DNA from 3 places in the Leucobacter sp. USHLN153 genome. Region 2 is predicted to be linked to each of the others. Evidence: predicted binding sites of a transcription regulator. Region 2 holds the regulator's gene; each other region holds the start of a gene.
The links. Region 2 encodes HrcA, which represses chaperone genes, less so after heat shock. Its sites were predicted from a motif close to TTNGCACTCGNNNNNNNCGAGTGCNAA; they were not measured.
Positions count from the first base shown of each region.

Region 1: groES (co-chaperone GroES) is a predicted target of HrcA. The motif match lies at 7,652-7,678, and genes of this name have one in related genera.
Region 3: groL (chaperonin GroEL) is a predicted target of HrcA. The motif match lies at 3,467-3,493, and genes of this name have one in related genera.

Region 1 is NZ_JBBCXE010000001.1:362,901-372,417, forward strand. It holds gene WFH00_RS01625 (thiolase family protein) at 1-911, opposite strand, end outside; gene WFH00_RS01630 (MFS transporter) at 990-2,348, opposite strand; gene WFH00_RS01635 (LysR substrate-binding domain-containing protein) at 2,510-3,466, opposite strand; gene WFH00_RS01640 (SURF1 family cytochrome oxidase biogenesis protein) at 3,474-4,322, opposite strand; gene WFH00_RS01645 (GuaB3 family IMP dehydrogenase-related protein) at 4,330-5,451, opposite strand; gene guaB (IMP dehydrogenase) at 5,490-6,992, opposite strand; gene groES (co-chaperone GroES) at 7,275-7,571, opposite strand; gene WFH00_RS01660 (DUF4190 domain-containing protein) at 7,791-8,225, shown strand; gene WFH00_RS01665 (THUMP-like domain-containing protein) at 8,288-9,502, shown strand.
Region 2 is NZ_JBBCXE010000002.1:402,760-412,276, reverse strand. It holds gene WFH00_RS05070 (amino acid transporter) at 1-1,729, opposite strand, end outside; gene lepA (translation elongation factor 4) at 2,094-3,947, shown strand; gene WFH00_RS05060 (DUF1990 family protein) at 3,944-4,810, shown strand; gene hemW (radical SAM family heme chaperone HemW) at 4,817-6,043, shown strand; gene hrcA (heat-inducible transcriptional repressor HrcA) at 6,250-7,287, shown strand; gene dnaJ (molecular chaperone DnaJ) at 7,339-8,439, shown strand; gene WFH00_RS05040 (16S rRNA (uracil(1498)-N(3))-methyltransferase) at 8,442-9,245, shown strand; gene WFH00_RS05035 (histidine triad nucleotide-binding protein) at 9,320-9,517, shown strand, end outside.
Region 3 is NZ_JBBCXE010000001.1:556,237-565,753, forward strand. It holds gene WFH00_RS02585 (response regulator transcription factor) at 1-105, shown strand, start outside; gene WFH00_RS02590 (sensor histidine kinase) at 107-1,666, shown strand; gene groL (chaperonin GroEL) at 1,776-3,395, opposite strand; gene WFH00_RS02600 (LytR C-terminal domain-containing protein) at 3,587-4,468, opposite strand; gene WFH00_RS02605 (nitroreductase family protein) at 4,722-5,291, shown strand; gene WFH00_RS02610 (DMT family transporter) at 5,308-6,255, opposite strand; tRNA gene WFH00_RS02615 (tRNA-Thr) at 6,737-6,809, opposite strand; gene WFH00_RS02620 (DsbA family protein) at 6,845-7,807, opposite strand; gene secA (preprotein translocase subunit SecA) at 7,868-9,517, opposite strand, start outside.

The DNA.
Region 1 (9,517 bases), on a different contig from region 2:
ATGCGGTCCGAGATGAAATCCGAGACGCTGTGGTTCTTCTCGACGAACCCGAGGTCGATGAGCTGCGCGACGACCATCGCAGGATAATCGTCGTAGACACTGACGATGCCAACGTCACGAGGCTCGATGTCAGCTTCAGCCCAGCACTCCGTGGCGATCTCGGCGACGCCGGTCGCGGTGCCGCTGCCCTCCTGATCGTCGTAATTGAAGGACGACCTAGTCGATAGAACCCGCACCGCAGCTCGCCCATCGGGGTTCGCGGACACCACGATCGCCTCGCCTCCGCTCACTGGCGGAACGCAATCGAAACGGCGGAGCGGATCCGCCACGACGGGCGCAGTGAGGTACTGCTCCATCGTCAATGGCTCCTGATACACCGCTCGCGGATTCAGCCCCGCCCATTCGCGCTGCGCGATCGCGATTCGACCGTAATCCTCCGAGCGCAGGCCGCACTCCTCCATCTGCCGCTGCGTGAGCATCGCGAAGAGTGCGTTCGGTCCCGACATCGGGAGCGGGGTCAGATGATGCGCCGTCGCCGAGTTGTACTCCGCGACGAGCGAGCGGAAGGCGTCACCCGCCATCAGGTCACCCGCGACCAGCAGGATGTTGCGGGCGGTTCCCGCATCGATGGCGTGCACCGCATGCTGCAGCATGGACCCTGCGCTCGCTCCGCCATTGGCATCGTCCATCAGCCATTTGACGGAGAGACCCATCCGCCAGGCCTGATCGATCGCATGGTCCGGTCGCAGAGTGAAGCTCGCTACTCCGAATCCGTCGATGTCGCCCGGAGTCAAACCGGCCTCGGCGATCGCCTCCGCCCCCGCCTGCGCGAGGATGGAGGACGTCGTGAGATCCGCATCGGGGCGCCGGGTGTACTCCGAATATCCGACACCCGTGATGTAGGCGGTCATGTGTTCACTCCTTCGAGGGTGCGTGGTGATGTTGAGGTGCTCGCAGCTCGCTCGGTGTACAAGCTTCCGAGCTCTCGCTCACTCGGGGTCCTCATCCGCGACCCCGGCGACCCGGTTCAGCGTCGTGTCGACGCCACGGGACCTCAGACGGTATGAAAAAGCTACTGCGACGAGCGTGACGACGCAGAGCAGGATCAGGTACAGCGCGATCGGTGTAGAGGAGTCGAAACGGAGGAGGAGGGCAGTCGCGATCAGAGGCGCAAGGCCTCCCGCGAACACAGCGGCGATCTCGTGGGCCATGGACATCGCCGAGTAGCGCACGTGCGCGGGGAAGAGTTCGTGGAACATCGAAGGCTGAGTTCCGATCATGGCGCCGTGGCAGACGCCATTTGCTATGAGGAAGGCGACAACGACAAGACCCGGGGTATTTGAGTCGAGCAGCCAGAAGAAGGGGAATGCCATGAGGAGCATCGCCCCCGCGCCGAACGCATACACCGGTCGTCGGCCGATCTTGTCCGAGAGATGCCCGAACAGCAGATAGGTGAAGAAGGACACGATCATCGACAGCGTGACGGACATGAGGAGGAGCCCCCGATCAACACCGACATGGACTCCGTAGACCACCGAGAACGACAGGAAGATATATGAACCTCCGTTCTCCGCAACGCGCAGACCCATGGCAACCAGAAGTTCGCGAGGGTAACGCTTGAAGGCGGTGATGACGGGGAGGCGCTCGACCTGCTTCTTCTCGCCCTCCTCTGCTGCAGTCTCATCCGGGAGGCTGCGGCGAATCCAGATTCCCACGATGAGCAACACGATGCTGATGAGGAACGGAATGCGCCAGCCCCACGACAGGAACTTCTCCTCCGGGAGGAGCTGCACGAGGTAGAAGACGAGCGACGAAAGCACGAAACCGAGGCACACACCGCTCTGGCTGAACGCGGAGAGGAGCCCACGACGCCGAGTTCGAGAGTTCTCACTGATGAGCAGCACCGCGCCGCCCCACTCACCACCCGCAGCGATACCCTGCACAACGCGCAGCAGCACGAGCAGCAGCGGGGACAGAATTCCCGCCTGCATAAAGGTCGGCAGCACACCAATCGCGGCGGTTGCAATCCCCATGAGCGTCAGCGTCAGCACCAGCGAGGTCTTACGGCTCACCCGGTCGCCGATGTGCCCGAAGATGATGCCGCCAATCGGGCGGGCGGCGAACCCCACCGCGAACCCGGCAAATGCTCCGAGAGTGCCGACCAGAGGATCCGTGCCCTCCGGGAACATGAGCGTTCCGAACACAACCGCCGAAGCCGTTGCGTACAGGAAGAAGTCGTACCACTCGAGCGAGTTTCCGATGAGCGAGGCGACGACGTTTCGCCTCGTGTTGTTCGTCTTGCCGACGGGACGCTCCGTTGCGTTCCGAGTAGCAGGGGTGAATGACATCGCGACCTCCATTGGTGAGTCGATTCTCATCAAAGTGTGACGGCCGTCACCGAAATGAGTCGAATACCGAAGTCCGGAGGGGTATGCCGAAAATGCATACCGTAGCGCCTCGACATAACGAAACAGTGGGATCCACCGCTTGCGGGAGCCGGTCGGGGCGTTCAGCCCGTCTTGGCGATGACTGCCCGGCGCGTCACGAGCTCGCGACCAAATGCGACAATATCCTCGATGAATCCACTCAGGACGGAATCGAGCACAGAGCCCTCTCGAACCGTGATTCCGATCACGCGCGGAGCCGCATCCACTGTTCTGGGCAGCAGCGCGAGCTCAGGATCGGCTTCTACAAGCGACCTCGGAAGTACCGCAATCGCATCGGTCCCCAGGAGAATTGGGCGCGACGCCGTGATCGTCGAACTCTCGATCAGATTCCGCGGCGGCTCCAGACCCTGACCGATGAACATTCCATCAATCTCGCCCCTGAACACCGACGAGTGGGCCGGCATGATCCACGCCATTCCCACGAGAGACTGCACCGTGAAGCCTCGACCGATCAACGGATGGGTGCGTCGCACCGCGAGCACCAGCGGATCCTCGTAGAGCGTCAGATACTTATTACCGGCGAGCCGTTCGGACGGGAGCCGGCCCACGATCATGTCGATCTCGTTTCGCGTGAGCATCACATCGAGCGCGCCCTGATACTCCTCCACCAGTGACACCGTGATCGTGGGATTGCGTTCCTTGAAACGCATGATCGCATTCGGCAGCAGAGCGTGCACAGTCGCGAGGTTCACGCCGACTCGAACGGTACCCCGAGTGACGCCCTTCGAAATCTCGTCGAGCCGTTCTTCGGCCTGCCGCATCGTGTTGATCACTGAGACGGCGTGACGCACGAACACCTCGCCGGCGGGAGTCGTCGCCATGCCACGAGGACCGCGTTCGAACAGCTCGACATCAAGAGCGGTTTCCAGATCTTGGATGCTGCGAGTCATGTAGGGCTGAGTAACCTGGAGCGCCTCGGCGGCCCGGCTGAGGCTGCCGTGATCTGCGACAGCGCGAGCGAAGATGAGATGGCGCATGCGCACTCGTCCGTCAAGCAGTCGGCCCAGGCTCTCGATCATCAGCCGTTCACTCCCCCTGCTCCGCCTCCTGCAGTATGAGCTCGTGCTCCTTCTCCCACGCGTCCCGCGCGAGGCGGTACCAGAAGAAGATCGCGAAGCCGGCGAACACGACCCACTCGATGGCGTAGAAAACGTTCAACCAATTCACCGTGTCGGCCGGAAGCGGCGCGACGGAATCGACGGGAGCAAGGTCCACCGACTCGAGCATCGCGCGCGAGCCGGAGTCGTTGTGCAGCACGAGGTAGCCCGAGTACACCGGACCGTCGACCGCACCCCACAGGTTCGCGAGCGCAGCAGGCGTCATCGCGTGCATCGCCTGCGGGTCCTCGTCGCGATCCGGGATCTGGGGGCCCTCAGGCGGCATGAAGCGCCCGGTGACGGAGCGATCCGAGACGGCAGCAGGATCGGCCGCAAGCCCAGCAGCCGCACGCTCCGCGGCCGCCACGCTCTGCGCCCAACCCACCGCGACCGCCAGGTTCGCGCCGGGCTCCGCGTCAGGGCCCTCAGTGAGCAGCCGCCCGACTACCCACGCTCCCGTTTCGCCGCCGTTCTCTCGGGGCGCCACGACCCCGTAGTCGCCCGCGACGAACCGGCCGTCGAGGCGGACCACAACACCGGCTCCGCGATCCGTCACGCCCTGTTCAACGGAAGAGACGTCCACAAGCGGTCGCTCCGTTTCCGTGTCGACCTGCTCCTGCACACGCGACTGCACCGCGACGCCCGCCTGCCATTGCGCGAGCGCAGCGAAGCCGACCGCGATGCCCAGCGCGAGGAGAAGCGCGAGGATCCACGTGGGTCGCCGCATGACCTGAGCGAGGGTCGGTTCGCCCAGGTACTCGAGTTTGCGAGGTGCCACAGCGAGATCAGCGCTCGGCGTAGACCACACCGACGCGCTGGAACTCCTTGAGCTCCGAATACCCCGTCGTCGCCATGGCGCGCCGCAACGCACCCACCAGGTTCGCGCTGCCGTCCGCGACGTGCGCGGGGCCGTTGATGATCTCAGCGAGCGGCGCGACCGAGCCGACCGCCACGCGTCGACCGCGCGGCAGATCCTCGTGGTGGGCCTCCTGGCCCCAGTGCCAACCGCGACCCGGTGCGTCAGACGCGCGCGCGAGCGCCGCGCCGACCATCACCGCGTCCGCGCCGCACGCGATCGCCTTAATGATGTCGCCCGAGGTGCCCAGCCCGCCGTCAGCGATGACGTGCACGTACCGACCGCCCGACTCGTCGAGGTAGTCGGAGCGCGCACCCGCGACATCCGCGATCGCGGTCGCCATGGGAGCGCGAATGCCGAGCGTCGCGCGCGTCGTCGAAGAAGCGCCGCCGCCGAATCCGACGAGCACGCCCGCCGCGCCGGTGCGCATGAGGTGCAGCGCCGACTGGTAGGTCGCGGCGCCGCCGACGATCACCGGCACGTCGAGCTCGTAGATGAACTCCTTGAGGTTGAGCGGCTCGCGCCCCTCCTTCGCGACGTGCTCCGCTGACACGGTGTTGCCGCGAATCACGAAGAGGTCGACGCCCGCGCTCACCACGGTCTCGGTGAACTCGGCGGTGCGGTGCGGCGAGAGCGCGCCCGCGACGGTGACTCCCGCGTCTCGAATCTCACTGAGGCGGGCGGTGATGAGTTCGGGCTGGATCGGCGCGGAGTACAGCTCGCGCATCCGCGCCACGGCGGCGATCTCGTCGGTGACCTCCGCGAGCTCCGCGAGCAGCGCTTCCGGCTCCTCGTGGCGGGTCCAGAGGCCCTCGAGGTTCAGCACCCCGAGGCCTCCGAGCTGACCGAGCTCGATCGCGGTGGTCGGCGACATCACCGAGTCCATCGGCGCGCCGAGTACGGGGAGATCGAACTGGAACGCGTCGATGCTCCACGACGTCGACACCAGCTCGGGGTCGCGGGTGCGCCGCGTCGGCACGATGCCGATCTCGTCGAAGGTATACACGCGACGTGCGCGCTTGCCGCGGCCGATCTCGATCTCGTTACTCACTCGCCCAGTCTATCCATTCGACACTGACGAACCCGTGCTCAGCGCTTGTAGTTCGGCGCTTCCACAACCATCTGCACGTCGTGCGGGTGCGACTCCTTCAGCCCCGCTGAGGTGATGCGTACGAAGTTGCCGCGCTCCTTGAGGTCGACGATCGAACGCGCGCCCACGTAGAACATCGACTGCCGCAGACCGCCGATCATCTGGTGCGTGACCGCCCCAACCGGGCCACGGTATGGCACCTGCCCCTCGATGCCCTCGGGAATCAGCTTCTCGTCCGACGGCACGTCGGCCTGGAAGTAGCGATCCTTCGAGTACGACGTGCGCTCTCCGCGCGTCTGCAGGGCGCCGAGCGACCCCATGCCGCGGTAGTTCTTGAACTGCTTGCCGCCGACGAACACGAGGTCTCCGGGGCTCTCGTCGGTGCCCGCGAGGAGCGAACCCATCATTACTGACGACGCGCCCGCGACGAGCGCCTTCGCGATGTCGCCCGAGTACTGCAGACCGCCGTCAGCGATCACGGGCACGCCTGCCGGCGTCGCAGCCTTCGCCGCCTCGTAGACCGCGGTCACCTGCGGCACGCCGACTCCCGCGATCACGCGCGTCGTGCAGATGGAGCCCGGGCCCACGCCGACCTTCACCGCGTCGGCGCCCGCCTCGACGATCGCCTGCGCGCCCGCGTACGTCGCGACGTTGCCGCCGATCACGTCGACTCCCGCGAACGCCGGATCCGCCTTGATCTTGGCGATGATGTCGAGCACGCCCTTGCTGTCCCCGTTCGCGGTGTCGACAACGAGCACGTCGACGCCGGATTCGAGCAGCGCGCCCGCGCGTTTCCACGCATCACCGAAGAAGCCGACCGCCGCGCCCACGCGCAGACGACCCGCGTCGTCCTTGGTCGCGTTCGGGTACTGCTCTTCCTTGTCGAAATCCTTCACCGTGATGAGGCCGGTAAGGCGGCCCTCCTCATCGACCAGCGGCAGCTTCTCGATCTTGTGCTGCCGGAAGATCGCGGCGGCGTCATCGCGGGAGATACCGCGCGGCCCCGTGATGAGCGGCATCTTCGTCATCGCGTCGGCCACCCGCACCTGCGAGCGATCCCGGGGGTCGATGAAACGCATATCGCGATTCGTGATGATGCCGAGCAGCACGCCGTTCGAATCGACAACGGGGAGCCCCGAAACTCGGTACTCGCCGCACAGCGCGTCGACCTCCGCGACGGTCGCGTCGACCGACGTCGTCACGGGATTCGTGATCATGCCGGCCTCACTGCGCTTCACCCGGTCGACCATTTCGGCCTGATCCTGAATCGAAAGATTGCGATGCAGAATGCCGAGCCCGCCATTGCGGGCCATCGCGACCGCCATGCGCGTCTCGGTGACCGTGTCCATCGCCGCGGAGATCAGCGGGATATTCAGGCGAATGCGCCGAGTGAGCTGAGTGGACGTGTCCGCCTCGCTCGGGATGACGTCGGTGTGCGCGGGAAGCAGCAGCACGTCGTCGTAGGTCAGACCGGTGAACGCGAAAGGATCACGCTGTTCCATGGAACCTCTATCTGTGGGTGCGAGGGTGGTCAGAGACTCGCGAGCGACCGGGGTGCGGCGCCCGTGTGCCGTCAAGTCTAAACGACGAGAAACACGGCCCTGCTGCGCCGACGGCGAACGGTGCCACGAAGACGAGCGCGGCGCAGGATCGGCGGCTGCCTTCGACACTCCTCGCTCAGCCGGGCGCTCCCCCGTACGCTCAGCCGGGCACTCCCCCGCGCAAACGACAGCGGCCCCGCCAGTCACGAAGACCGGCGGGGCCGCTGAAACGAAGAAGCGTGCTTAGCGCTCGACGACCGCGAGGATGTCACGAGCCGACAGCACGAGGTAATCGTCGCCCGCGACCTTGACCTCGGTGCCACCGAACTTGGAGTAGATCACGACGTCACCCACGGAAACATCGAGGGGGATGCGGTTGCCGGCGTCGGAGACACGGCCCGGGCCCACTGCGACGACCTCGCCCTCCTGGGGCTTTTCCTTGGCGGTATCGGGGATGACCAGACCGGAAGCGGTGGTCTGCTCTGCCTCGACCTGCTTGATAACGATACGATCCTCGAGCGGCTTGATGGCGACCGACACGGTTGACCTCTTTCCAATGTCCGAAGTGTGTTCGCGCCCGCCCGATGCGAGCGCGTCTATTACTGAGTCTATGGCTCCGATTGGCACTCGTGCAAGGGGAGTGCCAACGGGAGAGGTGCGGATCGCCCACAGCGAACGCCGCCACCTACAATGAAGGGTGTACGCCACGCGATGGCGCCACAAGGGGTCCGTCGCTTCACATCGTCGACGAGGAGCAGCATGTCTCAGCCCATCTACCCCGAACAGCCGACCACTCCCCTGTCCGATCTCGGCCAGTCACCGGCCGGCACTCCCGGTCAGGCGCCTGTCGGCGCTCCGGGCCAGGCCCCCGCGCCGCAGTACCGCCCCGCGCCGCAGGCCCGCCCTGCTTCGACCGCCACGACGCTCGACAAGACGAACACGTTCGCTCTGCTCACGATCATCTTCGCGTTCATCGCGCCACTCGCGGGCATCATCTTCGGACACATGGGTCTGAACCAGATCAAGCGGACGGGCGATGCCGGCCGCGGCATCGCGCTCACCGGCCTGATCATCAGCTACGCGTACTTCGTCTTGGCCGCGCTCCTCATCATCGCCTACATCGGCTTCCTCATCACGATCTTCGCGACGGTGGGAAGCTCGATCTCCGACTTCGATTCGTACAACACGTACTGATCGTGAGTCCCGCGGCCGCAGCGCCGAAGAGACCCCGGGGCGTCGCTCCGGGGTCTCCTGCTGTGTCCGCGCTTCCTGGTTGGGAAGCGCTGCTCACGGACGAGGGGCTCGGGCTGCTCAACCGGACGAGCGAGGCGCTCGAGGGCGGCGCGAGCGGGGATCAAGTGCAACGGGAGTTGCGCGCCACGGGCGTCTCGCCCGACGTCGTAGCCGCGATCCTCACCCAGGCAGGGCTGCGGCAGCGCGCGAAATCGAAGTTCGGAGAGCTTGCGCGCGAGCTGCTCTTCACCCCTGCATCGCTTGAGCAGGCCACGCGGCTGACGGTCGCCCGTGGGCACGCGCGGCGCTACAGCGCCGCGGGGTGCTCGCGGGTCGCTGACCTCGGGTGCGGGATCGGCACGGAGTCGATGGCGCTCCTCGAACTCGGCATCGAACCGTTCGCGGTCGAACTCGACGGCTTCACCGCGAAGTTGGCCGAGCACAACCTCAGCGTCATCGCCGCCCGGCACGGTCGCAGTGCACCGTCCGTCCATGCGGGCAACGCGACGGATGCCCCACTCGACGGCGTCGACGGCGCCTTCCTCGACCCGGCGCGCCGCACGGCGGGGCACCGCGACACGCGCCGCGTCGCTTCGCCCGACGATTACTCGCCGTCGCTCGACTTCGCCTTCGGTCTCGCGGAACGGCTTCCGGTGGGAGTGAAGCTCGGTCCGGGACTCGACCGGGAGCTCATCCCGGCTGACGCCGAGGCGCAGTGGGTGTCTGTCGACGGGCACGTCGTCGAGACGGCGCTCTGGTTCGGCGCGCTGGCGCGGCCGGGCGTCGGACGCGCCGCCCTCGTGCATCGAGGAGGCAAGACGCACGAGCTCACCGCGGCCACCGACTCCGCGGACGTTGACGTGCGCGACCTCGGGCAGTTCCTCTACGAACCCGACGGCGCCGTGATCCGCGCGCGACTCATCGGTCAGCTTGCCGAGTCGCTCGACGCGGGTATGGTCGCCCCGGGGATCGCGTACCTGACCGCGGACTCACTCACGCCCACGCCGTTCGCGCAGACGTTCCGCGTCATCGAGACGCTCCCGGCGCGGGAGAAGGATCTGCGCCGCGCCATCGCGGCGCGTGGCATCGGCCGACTCGAGATCAAGAAGCGGGGCTCGGACGTCGATCCCGCCGCGCTCAGAAAGCGCCTGAAGCTCAGCGGTTCGGCGGAGGGCACGCTGGTGCTCACGAGGGATCGGAACGGCAAGCACGCCGCGATCCTCTGCGATCGCTGCTGAAGGATCGTAGCGAGC
Region 2 (9,517 bases):
TCTCTCCGTCTCCGAGAAACAGGTAGCGGATCAGATTATGCAGCGGATGCCCCTCCGTCCACCGAAAGTAGACGTGCGGCGTGCAGCGCACTTCGCGGCTGAGATACAGCGCGATGGCCGCGAGCGCGTTCGACACCGAGCTCGCCTGCGCGGTCAACACATGGAACCCGTGCCGCTCGACGCCCCGCACCAGCAGCTCATTCTCGAAGTCGGAGCTGTCGTCGACCTCGATCTCGATGAACAGCACCCGATCGTCGGGGAGCCCGTGTGCCGTCCGCGCGTGGGCGAGCTTCTCGCGGTAGCGCCTCGCGCTCACATCGTCGGGTGTATGGGCGATGAGCCGCACGGCGCCCGGCGGGCAGGCGTCCACGAAGGCGACGGCCGCGTCATCGAACCTCACGGAGGTCGCTCGAAGCTCGGTCGAGCGCGCCACCCGCGACACGAAGCTCACGCCGACGATCCCGACGATGAAGCAGAGCGCGATCTTCATGCCATCGGGACGCTCCACGATGTTCGCGACCGTCGTATAGAGGAAGATCGCGGTGATTGCGCCGAAGCCGATCGTTGCGGCGCGTTCCCGGCGACGGCGGGCCACGAGGGTCACGGCGAACGCCGCTGACGTGATGAGCACGAGCACGCCGGTCGCGTACGCGCCGCCCTGAGCGTTGACGTCAGCACGGAAGATCAGCGTGATCACGGCCGCCGTCAGCGTGAACACGAGCACCAGCGGTCGCGTCGCGCGCGTCCACGCGGGCGCCATGCCGTAGTGCGGGAGATAGCGCGGAACGATGTTGAGCAGGCCGGCCATCGCCGACGCCCCGGCGAACCACAGGATCGCGATCGTCACGACGTCGTAGAGCGTGCCGAAGCCCTCTCCCAGGTACGCGTGCGCGAGGTACGCGAGCGCGCGGCCATTCGCGGATCCGCCCTCCTCGAATTCCCGCGCCGGAATGAGCGCGACCGTGGTGACCGAGGAGGTGATGAGAAATCCGCTCATGATGAGCGCTGACGTCGTGAGCAGCCTGCGGGCGCCGCGGATCCGACCGTCGGGTCTCCCCTCGGTGTCGCTCGCTTCGCCGCGGATCTGCGGCATCACCGCGACTCCGGTCTCGAAGCCGGAGAGCCCGAGTGCGAGCTTCGGAAACACGAGCAGCGCCATCGCGATGACGAGCAGCGGATCACCGTGCTGCGTCGTCAGCGTGCGCCACCAGTCGCCGACGAACATCGGGTGGGTCATCAACTGCCCGATCGCCACCACGAGTACGACGAGATTCAGTGCGAGGAACACCGCGACGAGCACGGTGGCCAGGCGGATCGCCTCGCGGAACCCGCGCAGAAAGACGGCGCCGAGCGCCGCGAGCAAGAGCAGGGTGACGAGCACCTGTTGCCCGTCGAGCGCGGCGGGTGCGAACGGATTCTCGATGAGGTGCGCCGTCGCATCCGCGGTGGAGAGCGTCATCGTGATGATGAAGTCGGTGCCGGCGAAGCCGAGGAGCACGAGGACGACGAGCTTTCCGCGCCACCGCGGCAGGAGTTTGGCGAGCATCGCGATCGAGCCGGTGCCGTGCGGGCTCTCACGCGCGACCCGTCGATACACGGGGAGCGCTCCGAACAGTGTCACCAGCACCAGCACGATGGTCGCGATGGGAGCGACGGCGCCCGCCGCGAGTGCCGCGATCGCGGGCTGATAGCCGAGCGTCGAGAAGTAGTCGACACCGGTGAGGCACATCACCCTCAGCCAGTGGGTCCGCCGGTGCTGTTCGGGGCGGCCGTGAGGCCCGGTCTGCCGGCCGGGGGATTCCGCGGTGTCGGCAAGGAGCCAGCGGCGGAGCGCGTGCGGCGCGTGGCGCGGCGGCGGATCCTGGGGAAGGCGTTCGAGTGACGAGGTCGTCGAAGTCAGTTGCACATCTTCAGTGAACTGCGGGCGCGGCACGGTGAGCGCGATCCTCACGGTTTCCATACAGGAGAAGCCAGCACCCTCGCGGAACCCGTGCACGCTGGGGCGGATCCGGAGCAGTTCTGCAGCAACACCTCGAGGCGCGAGCATCGTCGCGGGCCCGAACGCGACGCGCGCTGTGGGATAATTGCCGACAATGTCTCCACGCAGCGTGAACCCCCCAGCTCCGGCGTCGACCGACCCCGCGAAGATCCGCAACTTCTGCATCATCGCGCACATCGACCACGGTAAGTCGACCCTCGCCGACCGCATGCTGCAGGTCACGGGCACTGTGCCCGACCGCGAAATGCGCGCCCAGTACCTCGACAAGATGGACATCGAGCGCGAGCGCGGCATCACCATCAAGTCGCAGGCGGTGCGCATGAACTGGCAGACGACTGCCGGCGACTTCGCGCTCAATATGATCGACACCCCCGGGCACGTGGACTTCAGCTACGAGGTGTCCCGCTCACTCGCTGCGTGCGAGGGGGCGATCCTGCTCGTCGACGCGGCGCAGGGTATCGAGGCGCAGACCCTCGCGAACCTCTATCTCGCGATGGAGAACGACCTCGAGATCATCCCGGTGCTGAACAAGATCGACCTCCCCGCGGCGGATCCGGAGCGCGTCTCGCGCGAGATCGCGGATCTCATCGGGGGCGACCCCGACGACATTCTGAAGGTCTCGGGCAAGACCGGTTCCGGCGTCGAGGAGCTGCTCGACCGCGTCGTCGAGCGCATTCCGGCCCCCATCGGGGTCGCGGATGCGCCGCCGCGCGCCATGATCTTCGACTCCGTGTACGACCCGTATCGCGGTGTCGTGACGTACGTTCGCATGATTGACGGCAAGCTCACGCCGCGCGAGAAGATTCAGATGATGTCGACCGGCTCGGAGCACGAAGCGCTCGAGATCGGCGTTTCCGCCCCGGAGCCGAAGCCGACGCAGGGGCTCGCGGTCGGCGAGGTCGGCTACCTCATCACGGGCGTGAAAGACGTGCGTCTCTCGAAGGTCGGCGACACGGTGACCGCGAAACGCCGCCCCGCCACCGAGGCGCTCCCCGGCTACACGGACCCGAAGCCCATGGTCTTCTCCGGTCTGTACCCCCTCGACGGCTCCGACTACCCGGTGCTCCGCGAGGCTCTCGACAAGCTCAAGCTCGAGGACGCGGCGCTGCAGTACGAGCCCGAGACCTCGGTCGCGCTCGGTTTCGGCTTCCGGTGCGGCTTCCTCGGCCTGCTGCACCTGGAGATCATCTCCGAGCGCCTGCGTCGCGAGTTCGACCTCGACCTCATCGCGACCGCCCCGAGCGTGATCTACCAGGTGACGAAGGAGGACGGCACCGAAGTGACGGTGACGAACCCGTCTGAATACCCCGACGGCAAGATCCGCAATGTGCGGGAGCCGGTCGTGAAGACTGCGATCCTCGCGCCGAAGGATTACGTGGGCGCGATCATGGAGCTGTGCCAGAGCCGGCGCGGAAGCCTCCTCGGCATGGAGTACCTCGGCGAGCGCGTCGAGCTCCGCTACAGCATGCCGCTCGGCGAGATCGTGTTCGACTTCTTCGACCACCTCAAGAGCCGCACGCAGGGGTATGCGAGCCTCGATTACGAGCCGATGGGGGAGCAGGAGGCCGACCTCGTGAAGGTCGACATTCTGCTGCAGGGCGACACGGTCGACGCGTTCAGCGCGATCGTGCACCGGGACAATGCCTACCACTACGGCACGATGATGGCCGAGCGCCTCCGCAAGCTCATCCCGCGCCAGCAGTTCGAGGTGCCGATTCAGGCGGCCATCGGCGCACGCGTGATCGCGCGAGAGACGATCCGCGCGATCCGCAAAGACGTGCTCGCGAAGTGCTACGGCGGCGACATCAGCCGTAAGCGCAAACTGCTCGAGAAGCAGAAAGAGGGCAAGAAGCGCATGAAGATGGTCGGTCGCGTCGAGGTGCCGCAGGAGGCCTTCATCGCCGCACTCTCGGGCGACGTGGAGGGCAAGGAAGGGTCGAAGCGATGAGCACGGAGCAGCCGATCCGCCGCAGCAGCCACGTCGAGATGCCGGTGACGTACGCGGCCGTCGGCGCGTCGAAGAACGCCGACATCGTTCGTTTCCCGCCCGAGGGTATGACGCCCTACGAGGAGGAACTGCGTCTGGGGAGCGGGCACGACCGCTTCCTCCTCGCATCCAGCCTGCTCATGACCTGGGGCGCACAGCGCGGCGCCGGAGTGAGCGTCACCGACATTGTCCGCGGCGACGGCGAGGAGTACGTCGGCCTGACGTTCTCGGGCGACGGTGTGCCCGAGGCTGCGGGCGTCATTGAGGAGCACTTCGGGCCCGATGGCGAACCGTACATTGTCGCGGGTACGACCGCGACGCTCGAGATCGAGGGGCAGGATCCCCGTGGCGTTCTCGTCATCTACACGATCAATGAGGAGCGCCGCGTCGGCTTCGCCTGGGGCACGCGCGATGAGGCAGGTGCCGTCGGCGAGCAGCTCTTCGTCGTCGATTTCCGCGCCGACGACACGGTGTGGGCGGTGGCGCGGGGCTTCGTCGCGGCGCCGAAGAACGGACTCCTCGGGCTCAAGGCGCGCGCCGACGTGCGGAACGCGCTCGACGCGGTGAAGCAGCAGATCGCGGCGCTCGCGCCCGGTGCGCAGCCCGTGCGTGACGCGACGGGCGAAGCTGCACAGGCGAACGAGGCTGAGCAGGCGAGCGAAGCTGAGCAGGCGAGCGGTGCTGAGCAGGCGAGCGATGCTTCGCAGGCAGGCACCGCTTCGCAGGCAGGTGACGCTGCGCAAGACGCAGAGCACCCGAGCGCCGTGCAGCAGGAGCCCGCGCCCCCCGCCACCCACCAGCGCCGCCCGTCCCAGGCCAGGTGATCCGCTGTGCCGAGCGCACTTCCCGAGGGTGACCCGGCTCCGGCCGACGGCTCTCTGCCGGCGAGCGTCGTCGAGGGGGCGGATTCCCGCAACTTCGGCGTCTACGTCCACGTCCCCTACTGCCGCGTGCGCTGCGGCTACTGCGACTTCAACACCTACACGGCGAGCGAGTTGGGCGGTACGACCCGCGACGATTACGCCGCGCAGGTCGGCGGCGAACTCGCGCTCGGCGCGGGCGTGATGCGCTCCGCCGGGCTTCCCGAACGCCCGGTCTCGACTGTGTTCTTCGGCGGTGGCACGCCGACGCTGCTCCCGGCGACCGACCTCGCCTGCATGCTCGATCGCATTCGCGCAGAGTGGGGCCTCGCGCCGGGCGCCGAGGTGACGACCGAGGCGAACCCCGATTCGGTCGACGCCGAGTACCTCCGGACGCTCGCCGACGCCGGCTTCACGCGCGTCAGCTTCGGCATGCAGTCGGCGGTGCCGAGCGTGCTCGCAACACTCGACCGCACGCACACGCCCGAGCGCGTGCCGCTCGTCACGCAGTGGGCGCGCGAGGCGGGCCTGCAGGTGAGCGTCGACCTCATCTACGGCACGCCGGGGGAGACCCTCACCGACTGGGAGCGCTCGATCGACGCCGCCCTCGCTTGCGAGCCCGACCATATTTCGGCCTACGCGCTGATCGTGGAGCGGGGCACGAAGCTCGCGGCGCAGATCCGCAGGGGCGAGGTCGCCGAGCCCGACGAGGATCTCCACGCCGAGATGTACGAGCTCGCCGACGCGCGCTTCGCCGCCGCGGGCTTCGCCTGGTACGAGATCAGCAACTGGTCGCGCACCCCCGAGACCCGCTCGCGCCACAACCTCGCCTACTGGACCGGCGAGGACTGGTGGGCCGCCGGCCCCGGCGCGCACAGCCACATGGGCGGCGTGCGCTGGTGGAATGTGAAGCATCCCGGCGCGTACGCGCAGCGCATGCACGCGGGCGTGAGCCCCGCGCACTCCCGTGAAACGCTCACGGATGAGGCGCGGCGCGAAGAGCGCATTTTGCTCGAGACGCGGATCGCGGAGGGTCTGCCCACGGACGTGCTCACGGCCAGTGAGCGCCGGGCGATCCCGGCCCTCATCGCCGACGGCCTGATCGACGGGCGCGCCGCGATCAGCGGGCGCGTCATTCCGACCCTCCGCGGGCGTCTGCTCGCGGACACCGTGGTGCACCGCCTCATCGCCACCTGAAACGCGCGCTGCGGCACGCGCCCCGCGATCCGCCCCCCGCCCACCGCCCCGACGCCGCCCACACCCGCCCGCACCCGCCCCGCGTTCGCCCTCGGTGAGCACAGCGCCCGCTCGCAATCGCCTGCGCTAGACTTGGCACTCATATGGAACGAGTGCCAAGCGCGCCGTTCCGGGGGAAATCGAGTCGAGCGTCCGAAGGAGAGGCAATGGTGTCGGAGCGCAGCCTCGCGGTGCTGCACGCGATCGTCAGCGACTATGTCGCGTCGAACGAGCCGGTGGGCTCGAAGGCGATCGTCGACCGACACAGCTTCGGCGTTTCCGCGGCGACGATCCGCAACGACATGGCGCTCCTTGAAGAAGACGAGCTGATCGCGCAGACGCACACGTCCTCGGGCCGCATCCCCACCGACAAGGGCTACCGCCTGTACGTCGACACGCTCGCGCGCATCCGGCCGCTCACTGCGGCCCAGCGCGCCGCCATCGAGCGCTTCCTCGGCGAATCGACCGACCTCGAAGACGTCATGGCGCGCACGGTGCGCCTGCTCGCGCAGCTCACGAATCAGGTCGCGGTGGCCCAGTACCCGTCGCTGCGGCGCACCGTCGTGCGGCACATCGACCTCGTCGCACTGGGGGAGGACCGCGTGCTCAGCGTGCTGATCCTCGGCAGCGGCGTCGTCGAGCAGCAGGTCGCGTGGCTCCCCGCCTCGCGCGTGACCGACGCGTGGGTGCACGGGCTGAGGCAGCGGATCGCCGACGCCGCAGTCGGGAGCGACGTCGAATCGGCCGCGGCCGGGGTGACGGAGCTCGAGTCGACGGTCGAGGAGTGGGCGCAACCCGACGAGATCGAGCTCGTGCGTCGCGTGCTCACGGTGGTCTCGGAGCAGCTGCAGGCGAACCGCAACGAGCGCATCGCGGTCGCGGGTGCGGCGAATCTGTCGCGCCCCGGCGGCGAGTTCGCGGGATCGCTGCCGGTGGTGCTCGAGGCGATCGAGGAGCAGGTCACCCTGCTGCGGCTCTTCGGCGAGCTCGTGCACGACGGCCGCGACGTCTCCGCGTCCATCGGGCGCGAGAACGAGCCGTACGGACTCTCGCAGACCTCGATCATCGCGTCGAACTATGAGGACGGCGCGGCGATCTCGAAGCTCGGTGTGCTCGGTCCGCTCCGCATGGACTACGCGAGCAACATCGCGACGGTGCGCGCCGTCGCACGATATCTCAACCGATTCTTGGGCGAGGAGCGGTAATCCGCTCCCGTTCGACACCCTTCATCACCAACCCCTGAGGAGCGAATCAGCGTGGCCGACCATTACGAGACTCTCGGAGTGACCCGCGAGGCGACCCCCGAAGAGATCAAGAAGGCCTACCGGCGCCTGGCGCGTCAGTTGCACCCGGATGTGAATCCGAGTGAGGAGGCCGCAGAGAAGTTCAAGGACGTCACCCACGCGTACGACGTGCTCAGCGACCCCGAGCAGCGCCAGCGGTACGACATGGGCGGCGGCCCCGGGGGAGCCGCGGGCTTCGGCGACATCTTCGAGACGTTCTTCGGCGGCGGATTCGGCGGGGGTGCCCAGCGCGGGCCTCGCTCGCGCTCGGAGCGCGGCGACGATGCGATGATCCGCGTCGATGTCTCCCTCGAGGACGTCATCTTCGGTACGCAGCGCGAGATCTCGGTCAACACCGCGGTGCTCTGCAGCGTGTGCCAGGGCAGCTGCTGCCAGCCGGGCACGCACCCCGTCACCTGTGACGTCTGCGGCGGCCAGGGCCAGGTGCAGCGTCAGGTGCGCTCGCTCTTCGGCAATGTCGTCACGATGCACCCGTGCGGCAGCTGCCAGGGCTACGGCACGATCATCGAACATCCCTGCGTCGAGTGCGCGGGCAAGGGGCGGGTCCGCGAGCGCCGCACCTTCCCGATCGACGTGCCCTCGGGCATCGACACGGGCACCCGCCTGCAGATGCGCGGCGGTGGCGAGGTCGGCCCGGGCGGCGGCCCGAACGGCGACCTCTTCATCGAGTTCCGCGTGCTGCACCACGACATCTTCAGCCGCGACGGCAACGACCTGCTCTGCACGATGCAGCTTTCGATGACCGACGCGATCCTCGGCACCGACGCGAAGCTCGCGGGTCTCGACGGCGACGTGCAGGTGACCGTGGAGCCGGGCATCCAGTCGGGCGACATGCTCACGGTGCGCGGCCGCGGCATCCAGGGGCTCCGCAGCACCACGCGCGGCGACCTCAAGATCGCGGTCCAGGTCACCACGCCGACGAAGCTTTCGAACCGCGAGAAGGACCTCATGCGGCAGTTCGCGTCGCTGCGGAAGGACGAGCAGCCGCACCTCGGCGAGTTCCATCAGGGCTTCTTCGGCAAGATCCGCGACCGCTTCTTCCGCCAGGGCTGACCGTGGCGAACCTCTATTACCGCGAGGATCTCGGCGACGCGGCGTTCGCGCCGGGTTCGGTCGTCGAGATCACCGGTGAGGAGGCGCGGCACGCGGTACGGGTGAGCCGGCTGCGGCAGGGCGAGCGGATCGCGGTCGGAAACGGAGCCGGTGCGCTTGCTGAGGGTCTCGTCGAGCATGTGGCGAAGGATCGCTTCAGCGTGCGCATCGAGCACGCTCTGGGCGCTGCCGCGGTCTCCACCGACGGCCCCCGACTCGCGCTGGTGCAGGCGCTCGCGAAGGGCGACCGCGACGAGCGCGCCGTGGAGCAGGCGACGGAATTCGGAGTCGACGCGATCGTTCCCTGGCAGGCCGAGCGCTCGGTGTCGCGGTGGGACGGCGCCGGAGGCGCTGAGAAGGTCGCGAAGGGCGTCGCGAAGTGGAGTCGCGTCGCGCGAGAGGCGTCGAAGCAGGCGATGCGCGCGCGGATTCCCGAGGTGCAGGGGCCCGTGTCGCTCGCGCGACTCTGCGAGCTGGCGCGCGAGCCGGGCACGGAAGTCGTCGCGCTGCACCCTCGGGGAGCGCGCACGCTTTCGGACTGGGCGCGCGCACGCGCGACCAGATCCGCCGCCGATGCTGGCGCAACGCCGCACGCAGCCGAGATACTGCTCGTCGTCGGCCCCGAGGGCGGCTTCTCCGAAAGCGAGCTCGACGCGCTCGAGGCCGCGGGTGCGAGCGTGCTCCTGCTCGGCTCGACCGTGCTCCGCACGTCTTCGGCGGGCCCCGCCGCCCTCGCAGTGCTCAACACCGCGTTCGGCCGCTGGTAGCGCGGGGCGCGCCGGGTGCTCGCCTCGAGTGCCCTCCCCGGGCGAGTGTCGGTGGCTCCGTCTAGACTGGGGGCATGGCAGCAGACACCGTGTTCGGCAAGATCGTGAGCGGCGAGATCCCCGCGGAGATCCTCGTGGAGACCGATCGCGTCATCGCGTTCCCCGACATCGCGCCGCAGGCTCCGGTGCACGTGCTCGTGATCCCGAAGACCAGCGAGTACGCGAACGTCACCGAGCTCGCAGCGGGCGATCCCGAGCTGCTCTCTGAGATG
Region 3 (9,517 bases), on a different contig from region 2:
TCGTACATCTCGTACCTGCGCCGCAAGCTCGACCCGCTCACCGACGAATCGCTGATCCAGACGAAGCGCGGCTTCGGCTACATGCTCAAGACCGAAGTGAAGTAGCGTGGCGCGGCCCAACTGGACCGAGCGTTGGGCCGATGTCTCGCTTCGCGCGAAGATCACCGGCGTCACCGTCTTCATCCTTTTCCTCGGGCTCATCGTCGCCGGCGTGGGCACCCTCGCGGTGCTGCAGCCGATGCTGAACTCGAATCAGACGCAGGCGCTGGAGCGATTGCGGAACGACCCCACCAACGCGCTCCGACCCTTTGCGAACGTCAACGGGCTGGAGCCCGAAGATATCACTCAGGCGCCGCAGGGATACTACGTCGCGCAACTCGACGAAAACGGCGACATCGTGCGAGACAATACGCGCGATCTCGATAGCCGGGCTCTTCCCACAGTGCCCGACGGCCTGCTCACGATCGATGCGGTCGTGCAGCGGTACGCGAGTGCTCTCGTACCGCTGCACTCCGGCGACGGCACCAAGTGGAACGCTGTGGTGAAACCGATCAGCGTAGACGGACAGGTGAGGGGCACGCTGCTCATCGCGTCGTCCACGGCCCCCGTGACGCAGACGGTCGCGCAATACATCATCATCTTCACGGGGTTCGGGATCGCGGTGATCCTCCTGGGTGCAGCGCTCACGCGCCTCCTCGTGACCGCCACCTTCCTTCCCCTCGCCGAGGTCGAGCGTACGGCGCTCGAGATCGCGCGTGGTGACTACTCGAAGCGCATCATGATTTCGAGCCCGCACACCGAGGTCGGGCACCTCGGCCAGTCGCTCAACATCATGCTCGACCGGCTCGACGGTTCGCTCGAGGATCGCTCCCGCACCATCGAGCGGATGCGGCGATTCATCGGCGACGCCAGCCACGAGCTGCGCACGCCCCTCGTGTCCGTGCGCGGCTACGCGGAGCTCTACCGCATGGGCGCGCTGCAGGAGGAGGAAAACGTCGCTCAGGCGATGGAGCGCATCGAGAAGGAGGCGATCCGGATGACCTCCCTCGTGGAGGATCTGCTCGCTCTTGCGCGCCTCGACGAGCGGCGTGCCCTCGAAATCGCACCGCTCCCCCTCAATCAGCTTGCCACTGACGCGGCGCTCGATGCTCGCGCTCAGGCGCCGGACCGCGAGGTGACCGTGATCACCGACCCCACGGAGCCCGCGGTGATCGGCGACGAACACAAGGTGCGGCAGCTCATGACCAACCTGCTGGGCAACGCGATGCGTCACACGCCGAGCGGGAGTCCGATCGAGCTCGTGGTGTCGAGCCCGGTGTCCGGGGGCGATGCGGCGGAGGCCACGAGTGCGTCAGGCACGTCTGCGGCGGCGACGCCGGCCGTAGCGGCGCCCTTCGCGCGCTTCGAGATCGTCGACCACGGTGAGGGCGTGCCCGAGCAGATCCGCGACAAGATCTTCGGGCGCTTCTGGCGCGCCGATACGTCTCGCAATCGCGAGACCGGCGGCTCGGGGCTCGGGCTCGCGATCGTGAAGTCGATCGTCGATGCGCACGGGGGCTCGGTGAGCGTTCACGAGACGGCGGGCGGCGGGGCGACCTTCCGCGTCGATCTGCCGAGTGCGCCGCCCTCGGACGACACCGTGCCGATCCGCCGTCTGCCCGCCTAGCCGCTGCCGATCTCGCCCCGCCTGCCGCCTAGCCCCGCCCCCACAAACGACAGTAGGGGCCGCACCCGAAGGTGCGACCCCTACCGCAACTGACTGAGTCAGCGAGGACTTAGAAGTCCATGCCACCCGTCGGGTCAGCGGGAGCGGCGGATGCCGGCTCCGGCTTGTCGGCCACGACGGCCTCGGTGGTGAGGAACAGGCCGGCGATCGACGCAGCGTTCTGCAGCGCTGAGCGGGTGACCTTCGCCGGGTCCAGGATGCCCTGGGCCACGAGGTCGCCGTACTCGCCCGTCGCCGCGTTCAGGCCGTGACCGATCGGCAGGTTCGCGACGCGATCCGCGACGACGCCCGGCTCGAGGCCAGCGTTCTGAGCGATCTGGCGCAGCGGAGCCTCGATAGCGGTCTGCACGATCTTCGCGCCTACAGCCTCGTCGCCCGAGAGCTCGAGGCCCTCGAACACGTCCTTGCCGGCCTGGATCAGCGCGACGCCGCCGCCGGGGAGCACGCCCTCGTCGACCGCAGCCTTCGCGTTGCGGACAGCATCCTCGATGCGGTGCTTGCGCTCCTTGAGCTCGACCTCGGTCGCAGCGCCAGCCTTGATGACGGCCACGCCACCGGCGAGCTTCGCGAGGCGCTCCTGCAGCTTCTCGCGATCGTAGTCGCTGTCGGTGTTGTCGATCTCGCGGCGAATCTGGGTTACGCGGCCCTGAATCGCCTCTTCGTCGCCGCCACCCTGCACGATGGTGGTCTCATCCTTGGTGATGATGACCTTGCGCGCGGTGCCGAGCATGTCGAGGGTGGTGTTCTCGAGCTTGAGGCCGACCTCCTCGGAGATGACCTGACCACCGGTGAGGATCGCGATGTCCTGCAGCATCGCCTTACGACGATCGCCGAAGCCCGGAGCCTTGACGGCTGCCGACTTGAAAATGCCGCGGATCTTGTTGAGCACGAGGGTAGCGAGCGCTTCGCCCTCGACATCCTCGGCGAGGATGAGGAGCTGCTTGCCCGACTGGATCACGGGATCGACGACGGGGAGCAGGTCCTTGATGTTCGAGACCTTGCTGTTGACGATGAGGATGTAGGGATCCTCGAAGACCGCCTCCTGGCGATCAGCGTCGGTGACGAAGTACGCCGACAGGTAGCCCTTGTCGAAGCGCATGCCCTCGGTCAGCTCGAGCTCGGTGCCGAAGGTGTTCGACTCCTCGACGGTGACGACGCCTTCCTTGCCGACCTTGTCGATCGCCTCAGCGATGAGCTGGCCGATCTGCTCATCAGCTGCCGAGATCGAAGCGGTAGCCGCGATCTGATCGGTGGTCTCGATCTCCTGAGCGTTCTCGAGGAGCTTCGCCGAAACTGCCGCAACGGCCTTCTCGATGCCCTTCTTGATCGCGATGGGGTCGCTACCAGCGGAGACGTTGCGCAGTCCCTCGCGCACGAGCGCCTGAGCCAGCACGGTTGCGGTGGTGGTGCCGTCGCCCGCGACGTCGTCGGTCTTCTTCGCGACCTCCTTGACGAGCTCAGCACCGATCTTCTCGTAGGGATCGTCGAGCTCGATCTCCTTGGCGATGGAGACACCGTCGTTGGTGATCGTGGGGGCGCCCCACTTCTTCTCCAGGACGACGTTGCGGCCACGCGGGCCCAGCGTCACCTTCACAGCGTCAGCAAGGGTGTTCAGACCCCGCTCGAGTCCACGACGCGCTTCCTCATCAAACGCAATGATCTTTGCCATGTATTCGCCCCTCCCGGACGTTCTCGGTGTGGTGAGCACCGTGCCGACGCGGAACGCCTGCGCACGGGTGTTTAGCACTCAGTCAGATCGACTGCTAACACCAATCTTGGCACTCCCACACTGCGAGTGCAAGCGCCGCCGCTCGCGCACAGCGAACACTCCGTGAACGGGGCGCGCGCAGGAGTTCCGCCCTACTGGGTGGCGGGAAGGCCGGTCGCAGGATCGGTCGGAAGACCGGTCGCGGGATCGATGGGGAAGCCCGTCACCGGATCCGTCGGCATGCCGGTCGCCGGATCGATCGGGTACCCGGTCGCGGCATCCACGTCCCAGCCGGTGTCCGGGTCGATGTCACGCCCGGTGTCCGGGTTGATCTCGCGACCGGTGTCGGGGTTCACCTCGCGCTGAGCCTCCCCCGACGCGTCCGCGTCAGCCTCGGCCTGAGCGCTCTCATCGCTCGCGCTGTCGCCCTCTTCGGCTGCGAGCTTCGCCGCTTCATCCAGCCCCGGGCCGGTGTAGTCAGCCCCGAGCAGCACCACGAGTTGCACGTCGTACTGCTCGTAATCGGCAGAGGTGTATGTGGAAACACCGCCCAGTTTCTCGGCAAGGCCGGCCGCTGCCGCCGCATCGTCCTCATCGTTGTAGAACACGGCTGAAATCGCGACGTCGCTCGACTCCGCGCTTCCCGAGAACCCGATCGTTCCCCACTCTTCTTTGGTGATGATCGAGTCCACGGCGGCAGCGAGATACTTCGTAGTCGTGCCATTCAGCACCGCGACCGTCGCATCGGGATCCAGCTTCGCCTCTGCCTCTGCGGGCTTCGACGGCTCGCTTCCCGCCGATGGAGACAGGCGCGAGTCGCCCGTGCTGCCGATGCTCTGTACCGCGAATATGCCGAGGGTGGTGAGCAAGGCGAACGCGACAAGACCCGCGACCAGGTACTGCCAGATATACCGTGGACGAGCCGTCACTCGGTGCGCGCCCACCCTGCCGGTGTGCTGCACCCGGTCGAAGCGGTCTTCCGGGTACAACTGACGCGTGCTCGGACGTGTACTTCCCTCGTCCCGTTGCGCCACTCGTCACCCTCCGCTGTCGACCACCCTTGAGCTCGCGTCTCCGCGAGATGTCACCACACTACCGGGACTGGGCTGCCAGGACGGTGACAGGCGGCGAAGCGATTCCAGGTTCCCGCGTAGACTGGCGGCGCCCAGTTGAGACTTCGGAGGTGGCGATGACGAAGGCCGCGCCCAGCTCGCACTCGCGAGATCGCGTTCGTCCCACCCCGCAACTGACGACGAACAAGGAACTGGAGATCGAACAGTGACAGGCATGCCGCGCCCTGTTTTTGATGCCATCCGTAAGCGTCGGTCTCATTCGAAGGTCACGGAGGAGGCGCCCAGTTCTGACGAACTGAGGGAGCTGCTTTCGGTGCTCTCGAGCGTCGCGGACCACTCCGGGCTTCGCCCCTGGCGGATCATCGAACTCCGCGGGGACGATCGTGCGCGGCTCGGTGAGGGCCTCGCCGCGGCGGCCGACGAGGACCCAGCCAAGTACATCGCGAAGGCGAAGCGAGCGCCGCTGGTGCTCGCCGTCGTAGTCTGCCCGCGCGAGGGCAAGATTCCGGTCTGGGAACAGGAGGCGGTCGCGAGCGGCGTCGCTCACTACCTAGGTCTTCTCCTGCAGGAGGCCGGCTGGGGATCGATCTGGCGCACCGGATCGCTGACGCGTAAGAAGGCCGTGCGCCGAGCACTCGGCGTGAAGAAGCCCGATTATCTCCTCGGCTGGTTGTACGTCGGCGGGATCCCTCAGCGCGATCACAAGTCGAAACCCCGGAAGCCGCTCGACGTGAGCAAGCATCTCAGTTCACTCGCGCCCTCGTCCCCCGAGAGCTCCGAATAGCGCGGGAGCCGATCCGCTATCGAGTGGCGCGCGAGCGCCGCTGCTTTGAGGGGAGCGCCGCAACAGCGACCGCGAGGAGCGCCAGCGCCGATCCGGCGATCATTCCGCGCGTGAGTCCGCCGCCGAGCGGGAGGCCCGCCTCGAATGCGACGGCGGCAACGAGCTGCCCCGCCACGTTCGACATGCTCAGCAGCAATACCCCTGCGGTCCTCACGAGCATAGCCGCCGCCGCGATGAAGAGCGTGCCGATGCAGCCGCCGAGATACAAGTACGGTTCGGTTGGCCAGTGCGCCGGGAGACCGTGCAGCGCGACCGAAATCACGGCCATGATCACCAGGATCGTCGTGCCGGCCACGAAGTTGACGAAGGTCGACGTGACCGCGCTCTGAGCTGCGGCACGCACGACACCGTTCACCATCGACTGCGCCGCGACGCAAACGCCGACGATGAATGGAAAGAAAACGAGCCACACGCCGGGGGCGCCTCCGAACCCGACTGAAAGCGCGACCGCTGCGACCGCGAGCACCGTGCCGGTGATGCGGGTCGGCGACGGATCGATGCGACCGCCCGGCCCGAGACCCGCCCGGTCGAAGATCAAGCCGCCGAGCACCTGGCCGGCGACGATTCCGACGGTGAAGAGCGCGAGCCCGGTGATCGGAGCCACGAGCCCCTGCCCCAGCACGAACAGCGCGCCGCCGAGGCCACCGAGAAGCGTCCACACGGGAAGCGCGCCGCTGCGCACCTCAGCGCGGACGCGTTGGATCCCCCGCCGTGCGCGTGGAGTGGCGAGCAGCACTATGGTCAGCACGACGAGCCCCGAACCGAAGGAGACGGCGGCCGCCACGTATCCGTCTCCGAGCTCTGCGCTCAGCCCGCCGTTGATACGCGATTGCACTGCGACGAGCACACCGGCGAGCCCGGACGCGAGGAGCGCCGCCCAGATGGGGAACTTGGAGTGCGGCATTCCGCCCACTCTACTCCGGCTCGGTTCGCAGGCCTTTCGGACTTGCTCGCCGCGCTTGAAGCAACGCGACGCGTTGCGCGCGGCGAGCCGACGAAGCTGCGCTTCGTCGGTATCGGTTCGCAGGCCGATAGGCGGCGACGCAAAAGGCCCCGCGCATGCGGGGCCTTTTCGCGGAGCCCACCCCGCGCTGCGCTCCGTGGGCTGCCGCTGTAGCGGCACCGGCTCCGCGTCGAAACGCTTCGCGTTTCTCCTTGAGCCCACCCCGCGCTACGCTCCATGGGCTGCCGCTGTAGCGGCACCGGCTCCGCGTCGAAACGCTACGCGTTTCTCCTTGAGCCGCCTATCGGACTTGCTCGCCGCGCTTGAAGCAACGTGACGCGTTGCGCGCGGCGAGCCGACGAAGCTGCGCTTCGTCGGTATCGGTTCGCAGGCCGATAGGCGGCGACGCAAAAGGCCCCGCGACTGCGGGGCCTTTTCGCGGAGCCGCCTATCGGACTCGAACCGATCACCTGCGCTTTACAAGGGCGCTGCTCTACCAGATGAGCTAAGGCGGCATGAGGGCGGTCGCGGAACGACCGCCCTGTATATTCTACTTCTCGTCGGCGGCCTTATCCGACGACTCGTCGCTCTTCTGCTCGAGTTCGCTCTTCACCTTGAGCAGGTACGATTCGAGGTCGCCGTCGCGGTTCGGGCTCCACTGCTGCCCGTTGACGATGACGGTGGGCGTGCTGATGAGGCGCTGCGGCTCGTCGGCGTCCTGCAGCGTCTGGTTGTCGGGTCCGAGCAGCTGGGCACCCTTGGCGAGGCCGAGAATGCCCTCCTCGCTCACCTGCTTGTAGTTCGCGGAGATGAAGTTCGCGAAGCGACGATCCTTGACGCACTGTTTCAGCTCGGTGTTCACCTCGGCGCCCACGGCTTCCGCCTGCTCGAGGAGTTCCGCATCAGTGAGACCGGCGGTGTTCTCCGCGGGCTGCACGTCGGCGCTCAGCAGCGCGTTGTGCAGCTTGAAGGCGACGTCGGGCTGCTGGTCGACGACGCAGCTGAAGAGGTTCGCTGCTCGCGTCGAGTACTTCGTGCCGAGCGAGCTATTGTCGAGGAAGTTGAGCGGGTACAGTTCGAGCTGCACGTCTCCGGCGCCGACATAGTTCTCGAGCATCGTGCCGTACTGCTGCTCGAACTGGCCGCAGAAGGGGCACATGTAGTCGGCGTACACCGCTACCTCGACTGGGAGGGTGTCGAAGTCAGCCTCGGGCGCGACGCGGTCCTCACCGGGCTCCAGCGCCGGCCCCTCGATCACCTTCAGATCCTTGGTGAACACCGCGCCACCCGACGCCATATTGGCGGGCCCGGGACCTGCCGGCTTCACGGACTGAGTCAGCACGAGTGCGACGATCGCGAGAATGGCGATCACGCCGACCGCGATACCGCCCTGCAGGTAGAGGCGATTGCGCTTCTCCCGCTTCTTCTCCTGCTCGCGTGCCGCAGCGGCCTGCGCGCGGGCTTCAGCGCGTCGTTCGTTCTTGGTCGGACGCGGGTTCGTCTCGTTCGCCATAGATGTTCTCTCGCTCGGTCCGCCGGAGCGGATCACGGGTGGTTGCAGCGCGAAAGCGCCTTACTTCTTCTTCTCGGAGCGCCGCTCGGCGCGGTTCTTCGCGCCGTTGCCGCTTGCCTGACCGAAGGCGCCGCGCGGCTCCTCCGCGGGGGCCGCCGCGCCGCCCCTTCCGGGCGTGGCTCGCGACGCCGCGGACATGCGCGCGGACTTCGCACCCGACGGGCTCTTCGCGCCGCTCACCTCGGGTTCGCCATCTTCGCTCGGCGCGCTGTAGCTCAGCTTCGACTGGTCGGCGCTCTGCTCCGCTTCGAGGCCGCCGCCCTCGAGGTGCACGTGATCCTGCGGCCCCGCGGCCGGACGCACCTGGACCTCGAGGTTGTAGAGCAGCCCCAGCGACTCCTCCTTGATCTGCCCCATCATGCCCTCGAACATGTTGAAGCCCTCGCGCTGGTATTCGACGAGCGGATCGCGCTGCGCCATCGCGCGGAGCCCGATGCCCTCCTTGAGGTACTCCATCTCGTAGAGGTGATCGCGCCAGCGGCGGTCAATGGTCGCGAGCACAACACGGCGCTCGAGCTCCCGCATCGCCTCGGCCCCGAGGGTCTCCTCGCGCTTCTCATATGCAACTTCGGCGTCCGAGAGAATCTCGCGACGCAGGAAGGCACGGTCGACGCGGCGGGATCCACCGGCCTCCGCCAGCAGCTCGTCGACGGTGAGCCCGACCGGGTACACCTGACGCAGGTCGTTGAAGAGCGCGTCGAAGTCCCAGTCGCCGTCGTGCCCGTGCGAGTCGAGAATCGCGTCGATCGTCTGCTCACGGAACGTGTCGATGCGCGACTCTATCTCTTCGCCGTCGAGGATCTGCTGACGGTCGTGGTAGATCGCCTTACGCTGACGATCAAGGACGTCGTCGTACTTGAGGACGTTCTTGCGGATCTCAGCGTTGCGCTGCTCGACCTGGCTCTGCGCACTCTGGATCGCGCGCGTCACCACCTTCGACTCGATCGCGAGATCGTCGGGGAAGCTGTCTCGGTTCATCAGCGCAGCCGCAGCGCCCGAGTTGAAGAGGCGCATGAGGTCGTCGCCGAGCGACAGGTAGAAGCGGCTCTCGCCGGGGTCGCCCTGTCGACCCGAGCGGCCGCGCAGCTGGTTGTCGATGCGGCGCGACTCGTGCCGCTCGGTGCCGAGCACGTAGAGACCACCGACCTCGATGACCTTGTCGGCCTCGACGGCGACGGCTTCTTTCACGGAGGCGAACACGTCGTCCCAGGCGGCCTCGTAGGCGTCCGGGTCGTCCTCGGTCGACAACCCCCGCGACGTCATCTCCTGCACCGCGAGGAACTCGGCGTTGCCGCCGAGCATGATGTCGGTGCCACGACCGGCCATGTTCGTAGCGACGGTCACCGCTCCGAGGCGACCGGCCTGGGCGATGATCGCGGCCTCACGCGCGTGGTTCTTCGCGTTGAGCACCTCGTGGCGCACACCGGCCTTCGCGAGCAGACGAGAGAGGTACTCGCTCTTCTCGACGCTCGTCGTGCCGACGAGCACCGGCTGCCCCTTCTCGTAACGCTCAGCGATGTCCACGACGACCTGCGCGAACTTCGCTTCTTCGTTCTTGTAAACGAGGTCCGGCTGATCCTTGCGCTGCATCGTGCGGTTCGTCGGGATCGGAACCACGCCGAGCTTGTACGTCGACATGAACTCGCTCGC